One region of the Oryzibacillus soli genome, then DNA from elsewhere that is predicted to be linked to it. Evidence: riboswitches for the same ligand, from Rfam matches in the RefSeq annotation. Region 1 holds a riboswitch; each other region holds the start of a gene.

Region 1 (3,999 bases):
GGCGATCACCTCCGGCTTGGCGCCCCGACCGGTCAGCACGAGATGCAGGTGCCGAGGCCTGCTGCGGATCAGCTCCAAGACTCCCTCCAACGGGAGAACGTCGTCAACCGGGAATCGGTCGATTGCCAGCGCATTGTGGATCTCATCCAAGATCACCATATCCCAATCGCCGTTCATCACTTCCTCCCGGGTCATCGCCCAAGCCTCCCGAAGCGCGCTGCGGTGCTCCTCCGGTGTCTTAGTCCACGTGAAGCCGACTCCCAGCTGCCGGACGTCAATTCCGATCTGGGTCAGGATCAGCTGTTCCCCATAGCTGCGCTTCGGTGATTTGATATACTGAAGAATCAGCACCTTATAGCCCCGGCCCGCCGCACGAACGGCCAGCCCGACGGCTGCGGTGGTTTTCCCTTTGCCATCCCCTGTGTAGACCAGGGTATAGCCCTTCCTTTTGCTTCTCTTGTCCGGTGCCGTCTGTTCCGTCTCACTCATGTCCGCTTCCTCCTCTTCTTCTCCTGTACGCTGCACATCTCGCAACCAGCCGCTTGGCGGCTTCCGGATTCGAGGCGAAGTGCACGTGGGTATATCCCGCCGTTAAGGTATCGGTAGCATAGCCGTCTTGGCCGGCTCCGCGCAGTCCTTTGGTATCGTAAGCGTGAGGGTAGATCTCCGAATCGGGAGTCAAGGTGGAATAATGATACTCGTGTCCCCGGATCGTATCCCCCTCGGCCAGGAGCACGCCGTCCCGGAGCCCCGTTACCTCCCGATAGCCGAAGGACGAGAGCTTGGACTGCATCCGCACCTCTGCGGGAATGATGCCCGCCATCGGGAACGTCCGGCCGGACTGGTCCGTAATGGAGCGGCTCAGATACATATATCCCCCGCATTCGGCGAATATCGGCAGTCCCACCTCGGCCCGGGCCTTCAGATCCCGGCCCACATGTCCGGCCTGCGCCAGCTGCTCCGCAAATTCCTCGGGGAAGCCGCCTCCGATATAGACGCCATCCGCTTCCGGCGGTACCGGCTCCCCGGCTAAGGGGCTGAACGGTTGGATACGGGCTCCCAGCTCTTCCAACAGCTCCAGATTCTCAGGGTAATAAAAGTTGAACGCCGCATCCATGGCTACGGCGATGGTGAGCGAATCCTCCGTCTGAGGATTCACGTCCGCTTGATCCGTTCCGCCGGCAGGCGTGGAGAACACCCACTTCTCCGGCCAAGGCAGGGGCGGGACCCGGCGGGCCAGCTCCAGCAGCGCGTCCAGATCCACACCCTGCTCCACCGCATCCGCCGCCCGCTCGAAGAACGGCTCCAGCTCTCCCCGTTCGATGGCAGGTACCAGTCCCAGATGCCGCTCCGGCACCTGGAGCCCCTCTTCTCTGCCCAGCCAGCCAACCACCGGGATGCCGCATACTTGCTCGACGGCGGCTTGGACGAGGCGGAAGTGGGCTTCACTGCCGCATTGGTTGGCTATAACGCCGGCGATCCGGCCCGGACCCGCCAGCTCGCGGAAGCCCAGCACCATGGCGGCCGCTGTCCGGCCGATGCTGGAGGCGTTTACGACCAACAGCACCGGTGCGGCCAACAGCTCGGCGATCTCCGCCGTCGATCCGGTATTGGCCAACGGATCCTTCCCGTCGAACATGCCCATAACCCCTTCGATCACGGAAATGTCCGCTTCTCTGGATCCTCGCAGGAAGATCTCCCTCATCACGTCCAGAGTCGTCATCCAGGTGTCCAGATTCCGGGAGATTCTGCCGGTGACTGCAGTGTGATAGCTCGGATCGATGTAGTCCGGGCCGCATTTGAAGCCTTGCACCGCCAGCCCGCGGCGTTTCAAGGCCGCCATCAGACCGATGGTGACGGTCGTTTTGCCGGCACCGCTCCCGGTGCCCGCTATCACCAAGCGGGGGATTCCGCCCCCTATCTCGGATATCATGCCGTTCCGATCCCTCCTTCTGAAGCCCCAGCACGCACAAATAAGCATCTCCGCCGGGAGATGCCTACGCGTATCGAATCCACTTACACCACCCTATGACGCGTAGGATATGAGGTGAGCGAAGAACGGGCAGGTCTCCTGACTTGCGGCTCTTCACCTGATCTCCCGCCTTCCCGCTTCATGTTCCATGAAGCAGTGGCTAATTTGGAGCGGCTCCCCGCTTACAGTGGCGCGACCGTACCGGATTTTCACCGGTTTCCCTATTAAGTCGGGCTGTGAACACCCGACACCCGTTCCCGAAGCTTACGGTATAGAAAATAATTCTCAATATACCATATGTCTATGGATTCGTCTATTGAACCCGGCTGCTTCGTCCTCTGATAGTTTCCGCTCCATCACCAAAACGAAGACCCCGTGAATCATCACGGAGTCTCCATTTTTTCAGGAAGCTTGATCTTATACCCGATGCATCATCGGCAGCGAGAACAGATAGAGGTTGATCACGGCCAGGACCGCCATCAGAACGTAATACGGAAGCAGCTTCCGCCACGATGCCCGTTGGCCGATCCGATAGACCGTATAAGCCGAGCCCACGGTACCGAGCACAACGACAAGATATTGAAGCCATTGGACGGTTCCGGCGGATGCCAAACTCAGGTCTCCGGAGAGCTGGTAACCGAACAGGCTCACGGTATTGAACCAGATCGCCTTGCCCTCTGTGAAGGCATGGAACAGGTTGTGCGCCAGATGGCCAGCCAGGTCCAGCGGGATAATGGCGTAGCCGAACCGGACGAAGTTCTCCCGGACCTTCTCCGCGCTCTTCGAGCCGGCCGTTAAGCGGGCGGTGACCCACAGCATGGCGATCGGGAGCATCATGGAGAGAACGAAAGCCACGGTGAAATTCACGTTGTAGTTCGTGGTCTGGGTGACCTTGCTGATGCCGGTCAGGATGCGGTCCCAGATCTCCAGCATGGTGATATTCTGTACGAAGACGATCCCCATGATGACCGCAGCCAGAAACGCATGCTCGGCCTTCGGCTTCTTGATGCCCCACAGCTCAGCCGTCGGCTTGCGGGGGGAGATCCGGATCGAATTGTTCGGACAGGTCTTCACGCAGTTGCCGCACAGATTGCAGTCCGCGCTGCTTTCCATGGTTCGGGGGAACTCGAACATCGGACATCCTTCCGCCTTCTCGTTGCCCTTGTAGCAGGACTGGGTCTTGCACGTTTTGCAGATGTCCGGAGTGCCCCGGAGCTCCAGCATGCCGGACCGGGAATAATTCCCGGCCAGGCCGCCCAGGAAGCACAGCGTTTTGCAGAAGGTCCGCCGTTCGTAGAATACCGACGTTCCCACCACCATCGTGGTCAAGAGAAGCAGCAGGTATCCGGAACCGCGAGGGGACTCGACGATTCCCCAGATGTGGTCGGACCAGGTGATCAGAATGAAGAACAGATCGATCAGCCAGATCCCGTATTTCTTCAGGAAGGCTGGCATGGGTCTCTCGGAGCCGACCAGCTTCCGGACGATGTCGCTGATCTTTCCGAAGGGACAGACGGCGCACCAGAATCGGCCCAGCACCAGGAAGATCACCGGGATAGCGGGCCACCAGAGCACCCAGGTTAAGGAGGTACCGAAGTTCCGGCTCGGGTTCATCGTGCCGGCCGCCAGTTCGTAGACAATGACGGAGAAGACGACCATAGCCGCCCACTGGAAAATACCCGGGTACCATCTGCTGCGCACGAAGGCCCGGATAGCAGGAACGTCCAACAGATTGTACCGCTTGCCGGCGGCGGAGACATCAGGGGATTGCGAAGTGCTGCGTACCGGTGTGCTCATGCTAGCCCCTCCTTCTTCCGGAACCGCTTGTTCCAGATTCCAATCAGGATGAATGCGGCGTTAACTGCGCCGAAGGCATATAGAACCGGCAGGTTGGGCGGGGTTTCCACCACGTTCTCATGGCTCCCGTGGCCGCCGGTGCTTGAGCTTTCGTGCGTCCCATTGGAGGTGGCGCTGCCGGTCGAACCATGGGAGGCATGCGCATCCGTTGACGATGTGGCGTGCTGCTC
Region 2 (3,999 bases), on a different contig from region 1:
AATCCGGTCCGACCGTCAGCCGCACCAGATGGGGAACCACTAATCCGACGAATCCGATGACCCCGCATACGGACACCGCCGCTGCAGTCAGCAGAGTGGACACGGTCAGCACGATCCACTTGGTCCGCTCCAGATCGACGCCGAGATGAGCGGCCTGCTTTTCCCCCAGCGTCAGGAGGTTCAAGGCCCTCACATGCCACCAGATGACCAAGAGTCCGAACACAAAATACGGCAGGAGCACCAGCGAATAGTCCCAGTTCCGCATGGACAGGCTTCCCATGAGCCAGTAGAGGATCTCGTTGACTACCTTGTTGGAGAGACTGACCATAAATGAGACGACGGCGCCCAGGAAGGCGCTGACGACCACCCCCGCCAGAATCAGCGTTTCCACCTTGGACTTCCCGCCATGGGAGGACAGCCGGAAGACCGCCACAAGCGTCAAGGTCCCCGTTGCAAAAGCTACCAGCGGCACGGTAAACTGCCCCACGGCATGCTGCAGCTCGAACAGGATGATGAAGGCGGCCCCGACGGACGCGCCTGAGGCTACGCCCAGCGTGTAAGGGTCGGCCAGCGGGTTCCGGAGCACCCCCTGGAAGCCCGAACCGGCCACTCCCAGCGAAGCGCCGACCAAGACGGCCAGAACCACCCGGGAGAAGCGAACCTTCATAATAATGTTCTCGCTGGCCTGCGGCCAATCCGGATGGACGACACTCCCCAGCAGGGGGAGCTTATGCAGGAGAATCCGCCACACCTCCAGGAGCGGCAGTCTAGCCGAACCCAACGACAAACTCGCAATAATGGAGAAAAGAAGGAGCGCCGCCGCTCCTCCTCCCCATATGATCAGTCGCCTGTTCATCTTATTTCACTTCATCCGGGTGGATCGCCTTCGCCACCTCGATCAGTCCCTTGGTGACACGCGGACCGACCCGGCTGACCAGATTGGAATCCACCGCATACTGCTTCTTGTTCTTCATGGCATCGATGGCATCCCAGCCCGGACGCTTGTTGATCTCCTCCAGGATGGAACCCATGCCCGCTTCACCCTTGGCATAGACGATGACCTCCGGATTGGCCTTGATGATGGCCTCCGGATCGATCTTGTACCAGCCCTTCTTGTCTGCGCCGATGTTGATGCCTCCCGCCAGGGTGACGATCTCGTCCATGAACTCGCCGGAGCCTACGGTCCAGCCCGGGCTGAATTCGATGTACACCCGTTTCTTCGGTGCGTTCTTCACGGCATCGGTCACTTTCTTCAGATCCGCGCGCATCTCGTCAGCGGCTTTCTTGGCTTCCGCTTGGGTGTTCAGGATCTGGCCGAACAGCTCCACCCGGTCGATCGCCTGCTGGAGCGTCTTCGGATCGCTTGCGAACACCTTGACGTTCAAGGCCCGAAGCGCCTCCACCGCCTTCTTATTCACACCGGCGCTGGCGAAGACCACATCGGACCCTGCCGCCACCACCGCTTCCATGTTGGAATTCAGATCGCCGATCTGCGCCTTGCTCTTGGCTTCCGCCGGATAGTCGCTCCACTTGTCCACGGCCACGATCTTGGCTCCCGCTCCCGCCGCGTATACGGACTCCGTCTCGCTCGGGGCCAGGGTGACGATCTTCTCAGGCGCTTTGTCGAAGGTGATCTCCACGCCGGTCGCATCCTTCAGCTTCAGCGGATACACCGTCTTCGAAGCCGCCTGGGTCGCCGCGGGGGGCGTTGCCTGGACAGCCGCCGTGGCCGCGGGCTGAACCGTTGCGGTTGCCGCTGCCGAAGGAGATGCCGAATTGGTGTCCTTGCCGCCGCAGCCCGCCAGGGCCAGGGACAGGGTTAGTGCTGCCGCTGCCGTGACAGCCGCCTTTTTCCGCCACATGTTGTTGCTCATCCGAATCTCTCCCTCGTACGTATGTATGAGATGAGCCTGAATGCCTCGAACAAGACCCAAACGAAAGAACCCTCCGGCCTCTTGCGAGGCGGGAGGGCACAGCAAATCAGAAAGGGGTGCGTTCCGGCGTTCGACGTTCGTCTCACGTCCGGTCGGACTCCGTGATCAGCCTGATCCTTTTCCTCGAAGGATTTCGTCAGCTACACTCGGATGGGCAGGTCTCCTGACTTACGGGTTCAGACGTGCCTCGCCTTCCCATTCCGGCTGCATGCGGAACAGTGGCCTTACGAGGTCGTCCCCGATTCACAGTGGCGGGACCGTGCCGGTTTCACACCGGCTTCCCTTTTAACCTTGCGCGTGAAGCGCGAAGGACCCATCGGCGGGAATCTGCTATTCGGTTCTCATTCAAGCGCGAATCTCTAAGAGCACATTATAGGCATATCCGATGGGAATTACAAGAACTATTTTAGATAACGTTCGTCATACGGTGGGAGGAAGAACATGAAAAGAGCCTTCCCCGTGCGGGGTCAGGCTCTCTGAAAAATTCCCATATATTCGTTCAGCTTCTTATCGAGAATCGTGCTGATTTCCACTACCTTGGGCGCGGTCAAGCACTGCTCCTTCAAAGCCAATTGCTCCATCTTCTTGCGAAGGCTGTAAATTTCTTCTTCCAGGGAGGCGGATGGCGAAGGTTTACTAGATAGTCGGTAAGCCCATTTGGTGCTATGGTTAGGATCGCGAACCAACATGCTACCACGATAAGACCGGCATACGTATTCAGCAAACGCCATTTATATCCCTCCTTTAAGAATTCCCTGGTTAGAATGTTTACAATCCCCTAACATAAGGATACCAGTTTTTATTTGAAAAAGAAAGCGGATTTTACTAGATTTCAAGAATTTGGGGGTCTTGCGCAGGACAATGGACCTGCTCCTTCAGCCCCGCTCCAGCCGCCTCAGGAACTTATCGATCCGATCCAGCGCTTCGATCAGCTGGGCGATCGAATTGGCATAGGTGCATCGCAGGAAGCCCTCCCCGCCCAAACCGAATACGTGCCCCGGAACGGCAGCCACCTTCGCCTCAAGCAGCAGCCGCTGGGCGAATTCCTCGGACGTGAGCCCGGTTCCGGCTATGCTCGGAAAGGCGTAGAACGCTCCCTGGGGTTCATGGCACTCCAGTCCCATGTCGCGGAAGCCCTTGACCACCAGCCTGCGCCTCTGGTTGTAGGAGTCCACCATCCGGTCCTTCTCCTCCATCCCGTTCCGAAGCGCCTCCAAGGCAGCCACCTGGCTCATGATGGGAGCACACATGACCGTATACTGATGGATCTTCAGCATGGCGGCGATCAGCTCCCGGTGTCCGCAGATATAACCCATCCTCCAGCCGGTCATGGCGAAGGCCTTGGAGAAGCCGCTGACTAGCAGCGTGCGGTCCTTCATCCCGGGCAGGCTGGCGAAGCTGGTATGCTTGATCCCGTAAGATAGCTCGGCATAGATCTCGTCGGAGATGACGAGGAGATCATGCTCCTCGACCAGACGGGCGATCGGCAGCATGTCTTCGTAGGTCATAACCCCGCCGGTCGGGTTGCTCGGATAGCAGAGGATCAGAACCTTGGAGCGAGGCGTGATCTTGGCCTTCAGGCTCTCCGCGGTCAGCTTGAAGCCGTCCTTGGCGAAGGTCTCGATCCCTACGGGAATGCCCCCGCCAATGGAGGTGATGGGGCTGTAGGATACATAGCAGGGCTCGGGAATCAGAATCTCATCCCCCGGATTGATCAAGGCCCGGAGGGCCAGGTCGATGGCTTCGCTGCCTCCAACGGTCACAATCATTTCATTGGAGGGCTCGTAGCTGACCTTGAAGCTGCCATGCAGATATTCGGCAATGGCCTCCCGAAGCTCGAGCAGGCCGGCATTGGACGTATATTGGGTCTTGCCGCGTTCCAAGGAATAGACGCAAGCCTCCCGGACATGCCAAGGCGTGACGAAATCCGGTTCGCCCACCCCCAGGGAGATGATGCTCGAATCCTTGCTTGCGCTGACCAAGTCAAAAAACTTCCGGATCCCCGAGGGCGGAATAGCCCGTACCAAGGGAGTCAAATAGTCCTGCATCGATTGGCGTTTCGTCG
Region 3 (3,999 bases), on a different contig from region 1:
GATCTGTCCGGGAATGCGCAGGCAACCCTTGCGGCCAGCAGCTCCGTCAACGGGGCGGTAGAGGTAGCCCGGGAAGCGACGGCCTCCCAGACGCGGGGGGCGTCGGAGAGCGCACGGGCCATGGCCGAGATGGCGGTGGGGCTGGGCAAGATTGCAGAGGCGGCTTCACAGGTATCCGAAGAATCCGCCGGAATGCTCCGTCAATCCGGGGCGGGAGAGGAAGCTGTACAGTCGATGGTCAGCCAGCTCGTCCGCATGCAGAGCTCGACCCGGGATATTTCCGGCGCGGTGGAGCAGCTGGAGGGGCACTCCGAAGAGGTGGGCACCATAGCGGCGGTCATCTCGGACATCGCAAGGCAGACCAATCTTCTGGCTTTGAATGCGGCCATCGAGGCCTCGCGGGCTGGTGAGCACGGACGGGGCTTCCAGGTAGTGGCAGCGGAGGTGCGCCGGCTGGCGACGCAATGCGGGGAGTCGGCCATGGAGATCGGCGGGCTGGTAGACAAGATCCGGCAATCCATGGTCCAGGTAGCCAAGCTGACGAAGGACAACGTCGAGGAGACGGAAAAAGGAAGCCGGGCGGCCCAAGAAGCCGGCGGCGCCTTCGCCGCCATCCTGAACGGCACCCGGGAGGTGGCGGGGCAGATTCACGACATCTCCTCCGCCTCGGAAGAGCTCTCCGCCGGCTCCGAGGAGGTGGCCGCCTCCGTAGAGGAGATGGCCCGTGCCGCTGCGGAAGTGTCGGCGGAGGTGGACCGGATCGGCAGCGCCTCGAAGAGCCAGCAGATCAGCATGGACCGGGTCATGGGCTCGGTGCTGGAGCTGAAGGGCCTGCTGGTGGAGCTGGACCGGCTGGCCGCCCGCTTGTCGGACGAGCGGGCTGGGGAAGCATAAGGGAATCCGATTACATGATCACCGGCTTGAAGGGCCGTTCTGACACGCCATCCTAAGGGTGGCGTGTTTCTTTTTGTGCCGTGAGAGCAATTTTGACCCTTGCAATTTAAACGTTTAAATAATATGATGAAGCTAAAGTCATTCATCGATTAATCAAGAGAATGATCCCGGGGAGGATACAGGTTATGTGGAAACAAGCGATCGACGAGGCGGTCTCCAGAGTCAAAGTGAACATCGGCCGGTACAAGGGGCAGTTCCCCCATGTCGGCATCGACGGCGGAGATTACCAGCTGACACACAATACGGATTGGACCGAAGGCTTCTGGTCCGGCCTGCTGTGGCTGAGCTATGAATATACAGGGGATGAAGCCTACAAGAAGGCCGCCGTCGGGACCGTGGAGAGCTTCCGCAACCGGCTGGAGAAGAACATCAATCTGGACCACCACGACATCGGCTTCCTGTACTCCCTGTCGAGCAAGGCCCAGTGGATCATCGAGCAGGATGAATCCGCCCGGCAGCTGACCCTTCAAGCCGCCGACGTGCTTCTGAAGCGCTGGCGTCCCGAAGCCAAGCTGATCCAGGCTTGGGGACCGCAGGGGGATCCGGTCAACGGCGGACGCATCATCATCGACTGTCTCATGAACCTGCCGCTTCTGTATTGGGCTTATGAGCAGACCGGCGATCCGAAGTACAAGGAAGTGGCCGCCCTCCATGCGGAGAAGAGCCGCCGCTTCCTGGTGCGGGGCGACGATTCCTCCTACCACACCTTCTACTTCGATCCGGCCAACGGCAACGCCATCCGCGGCGGCACGGCTCAAGGCTACGAGGACGGCTCCACCTGGACCCGCGGCCAAGCCTGGGGCATCTACGGCTTCGCCCTCTCATACCGCTACACCAACAACGTGAAGTTCCTCGAGGCTTCGAGACGCCTGGCCCGCTACTTCTATGAGCAGCTCCCCCGCGACCGCGTCGCTTACTGGGACTTCAGCGCTCCGGTGAACGCAGAGACGAAGCGCGACAGCTCCGCCTCCGCCATCGCGGCCGCCGGTACGCTGGAGCTGATGGAGCACCTGGAGAGCTCCCACCCGGACTATGGCTACTTCGCCGGCCAGGTGACCCAATCCATGCGCTCCTTGGTGGAGAACTACTCCACCGGCTCGGATCCGCAGCCGCAGGGACTCCTGAAGCGGGGCTCCTATTCCGTTCGCGGCGGCGCCTCCCCCGACGACCATGTAATCTGGGGCGACTACTACTACCTGGAAGCGCTCCTCCGGATGGAGAAGGGCCTGAAGGGTTACTGGTACGAAAAGTAAGTGGTTCTCAAGGCAAGACGGCCGGGCGATGGCGCCCGGCCGTCTTTGCTGCTTATTGGCAAGTGGAAGTGTCACCGGCAGGCTGGCTTGATATATCTCAAGAGCCCAGGAGAACAACCCCTCGGCCCCCCCTCGGCCCCCCCTCGGAATTCCGTTCTATGCCCTCGCCGCCCGGCAGATTTAACCCTAGGATGGGTGCAGATTACACGGGCTTGAGGCGAGGGGGACCAAAGCCCCATCTTCGTCATTGTTCATCGTTCCTCCATTGACACTATCAATATATTGGTGTACTCTCGTAACATTGTCACTATATGTAGTTATGAACAGGGTGTCTGCACCGGTCGGCGTCGACCGCCGGTCAGGCTTAATAGGGAAGTCCGGTGCGATGCCGGCGCGGTCCCGCCACTGTAATGGAAGAGTCCTTAGGGGGGAACCACTGGCGCATGAGCCGGGAAGGCCCTATGGGGCGACGACGCCAGAGCCAGGAGACCTGCCCGTTCATGGACACATGACACCTACGGAGATGGGGGACGTGTTCGATACGGTTCGGATAATCAGATACCCGGCGGGAAGACCCGTGCGGACCGGTTGCGGTCTGTATGGACGGAGGGTAGCTGGCGGCCGTGCGTCTTTTGTCGTCTTCGCAGGCGGTGGAAGGCGCACTTTTATTTTGGATGGGGAGCTGTTGGACGCATGATCGAGTGCATCAGGAAACGGGACGGACGGGAAGCGCCATTCTCATTGGCCAAAATTGAGCAAGCCCTGGAGCGGGCCTTGGAGGCCACCCATGAAGCGGAGGCCGTACGGGCCTCCCTCTTGGCGATGCAGGTTGTTGCAACGCTGGAGCGGGAGGGGGCCGGCAGCGCTCCTCAGGTGGAGGAGATCCAGGACACGGTGGAGCGCGTGCTCATGAAGGAAGGGCTGGTCCGGACCGCCAAGGCGTACATCCTGTACCGGGAGGAGCGCACGAAGATCCGGGAGCGGGGTACCCGCCTGATGAAGACCTATGAGAGCATCACGTTCCAGGAAGCCTCGGAGAGCGACATCAAGCGCGAGAATGCCAACATCGACTGCGATACCTCCATGGGTATGATGCTGAAGTACGGCTCCGAGGGGGCCAAGCAGTTCAACGAGCTGTTCGTGCTGAAGCCGGAGCATGCCCAGGCCCACCGCAAGGGCGACATCCATATTCACGATCTTGATTTTCTGACGCTGACCACCACCTGCTGCCAGATCGACCTGGTGAAGCTGTTCCACGGAGGCTTCGGCACCGGACACGGCCGAGTGCGGGAGCCCAATGACATCCGCAGCTACGCGGCCCTGGCCTGCATCGCCATCCAGTCCAACCAGAACGACCAGCATGGCGGCCAGAGCATCCCCAACTTCGACTACGGGCTGGCCGAGGGCGTGGCCAAGACCTACGTGCGGCATTACCGGGGGAATCTGGTCAAGGCCTATACCTGGCTGTGCCGGCTGGACGCCGCCGGAGCGGACAAGCTCCGCGGGGACCTCGAGGGCTTGGAGGCCACTGCTGGCTATGTCCGGCCCAGCCTGAGCCGCCCGCCGGAAGAGCGGGAGCGGGAGGCCGCGCTTCTGGCAGCCGCCGGAGACTGGGACGAGGCCTCCCTGCGGCAGGCCCAGGAGCTGGCGGAGCAAGCGGCTCTGGCCGAGACGGAGGAGAGCACCCACCAGGCCATGGAGGCCTTGATCCACAACCTGAACACGATGCACAGCCGGGCAGGGGCCCAGACCCCGTTCAGCTCCATCAATTACGGAACGGATACCAGCCCAG

The links. Region 1 has a riboswitch for cobalamin ahead of ACSEXW_RS26565 (cobyrinic acid a,c-diamide synthase CobB). Riboswitches for the same ligand answer to the same signal wherever they lie in the genome.
Region 2: another riboswitch for cobalamin. It lies ahead of ACSEXW_RS12930 (ABC transporter substrate-binding protein); the one in region 1 lies ahead of ACSEXW_RS26565 (cobyrinic acid a,c-diamide synthase CobB).
Region 3: another riboswitch for cobalamin. It lies ahead of ACSEXW_RS19415 (anaerobic ribonucleoside triphosphate reductase); the one in region 1 lies ahead of ACSEXW_RS26565 (cobyrinic acid a,c-diamide synthase CobB).

Annotation. Positions count from the first base shown of each region.
Region 1 covers NZ_JBPPGJ010000029.1:44,203-48,201, forward strand. The annotation lists gene ACSEXW_RS26560 (cob(I)yrinic acid a,c-diamide adenosyltransferase) at 1-489, opposite strand, end outside; gene ACSEXW_RS26565 (cobyrinic acid a,c-diamide synthase CobB) at 482-1,933, opposite strand; cobalamin riboswitch at 2,045-2,242, opposite strand; gene ACSEXW_RS26570 (4Fe-4S binding protein) at 2,390-3,769, opposite strand; gene ACSEXW_RS26575 (hypothetical protein) at 3,766-3,999, opposite strand, start outside.
Region 2 covers NZ_JBPPGJ010000008.1:200,625-204,623, reverse strand. The annotation lists gene ACSEXW_RS12935 (FecCD family ABC transporter permease) at 1-856, opposite strand, end outside; gene ACSEXW_RS12930 (ABC transporter substrate-binding protein) at 858-1,874, opposite strand; cobalamin riboswitch at 2,071-2,266, opposite strand; gene ACSEXW_RS12925 (aspartyl-phosphate phosphatase Spo0E family protein) at 2,402-2,665, opposite strand; gene ACSEXW_RS12920 (aminotransferase class I/II-fold pyridoxal phosphate-dependent enzyme) at 2,810-3,999, opposite strand, start outside.
Region 3 covers NZ_JBPPGJ010000014.1:148,435-152,433, reverse strand. The annotation lists gene ACSEXW_RS19425 (methyl-accepting chemotaxis protein) at 1-894, shown strand, start outside; gene ACSEXW_RS19420 (glycoside hydrolase family 88 protein) at 1,080-2,207, shown strand; cobalamin riboswitch at 2,516-2,719, shown strand; gene ACSEXW_RS19415 (anaerobic ribonucleoside triphosphate reductase) at 2,901-3,999, shown strand, end outside.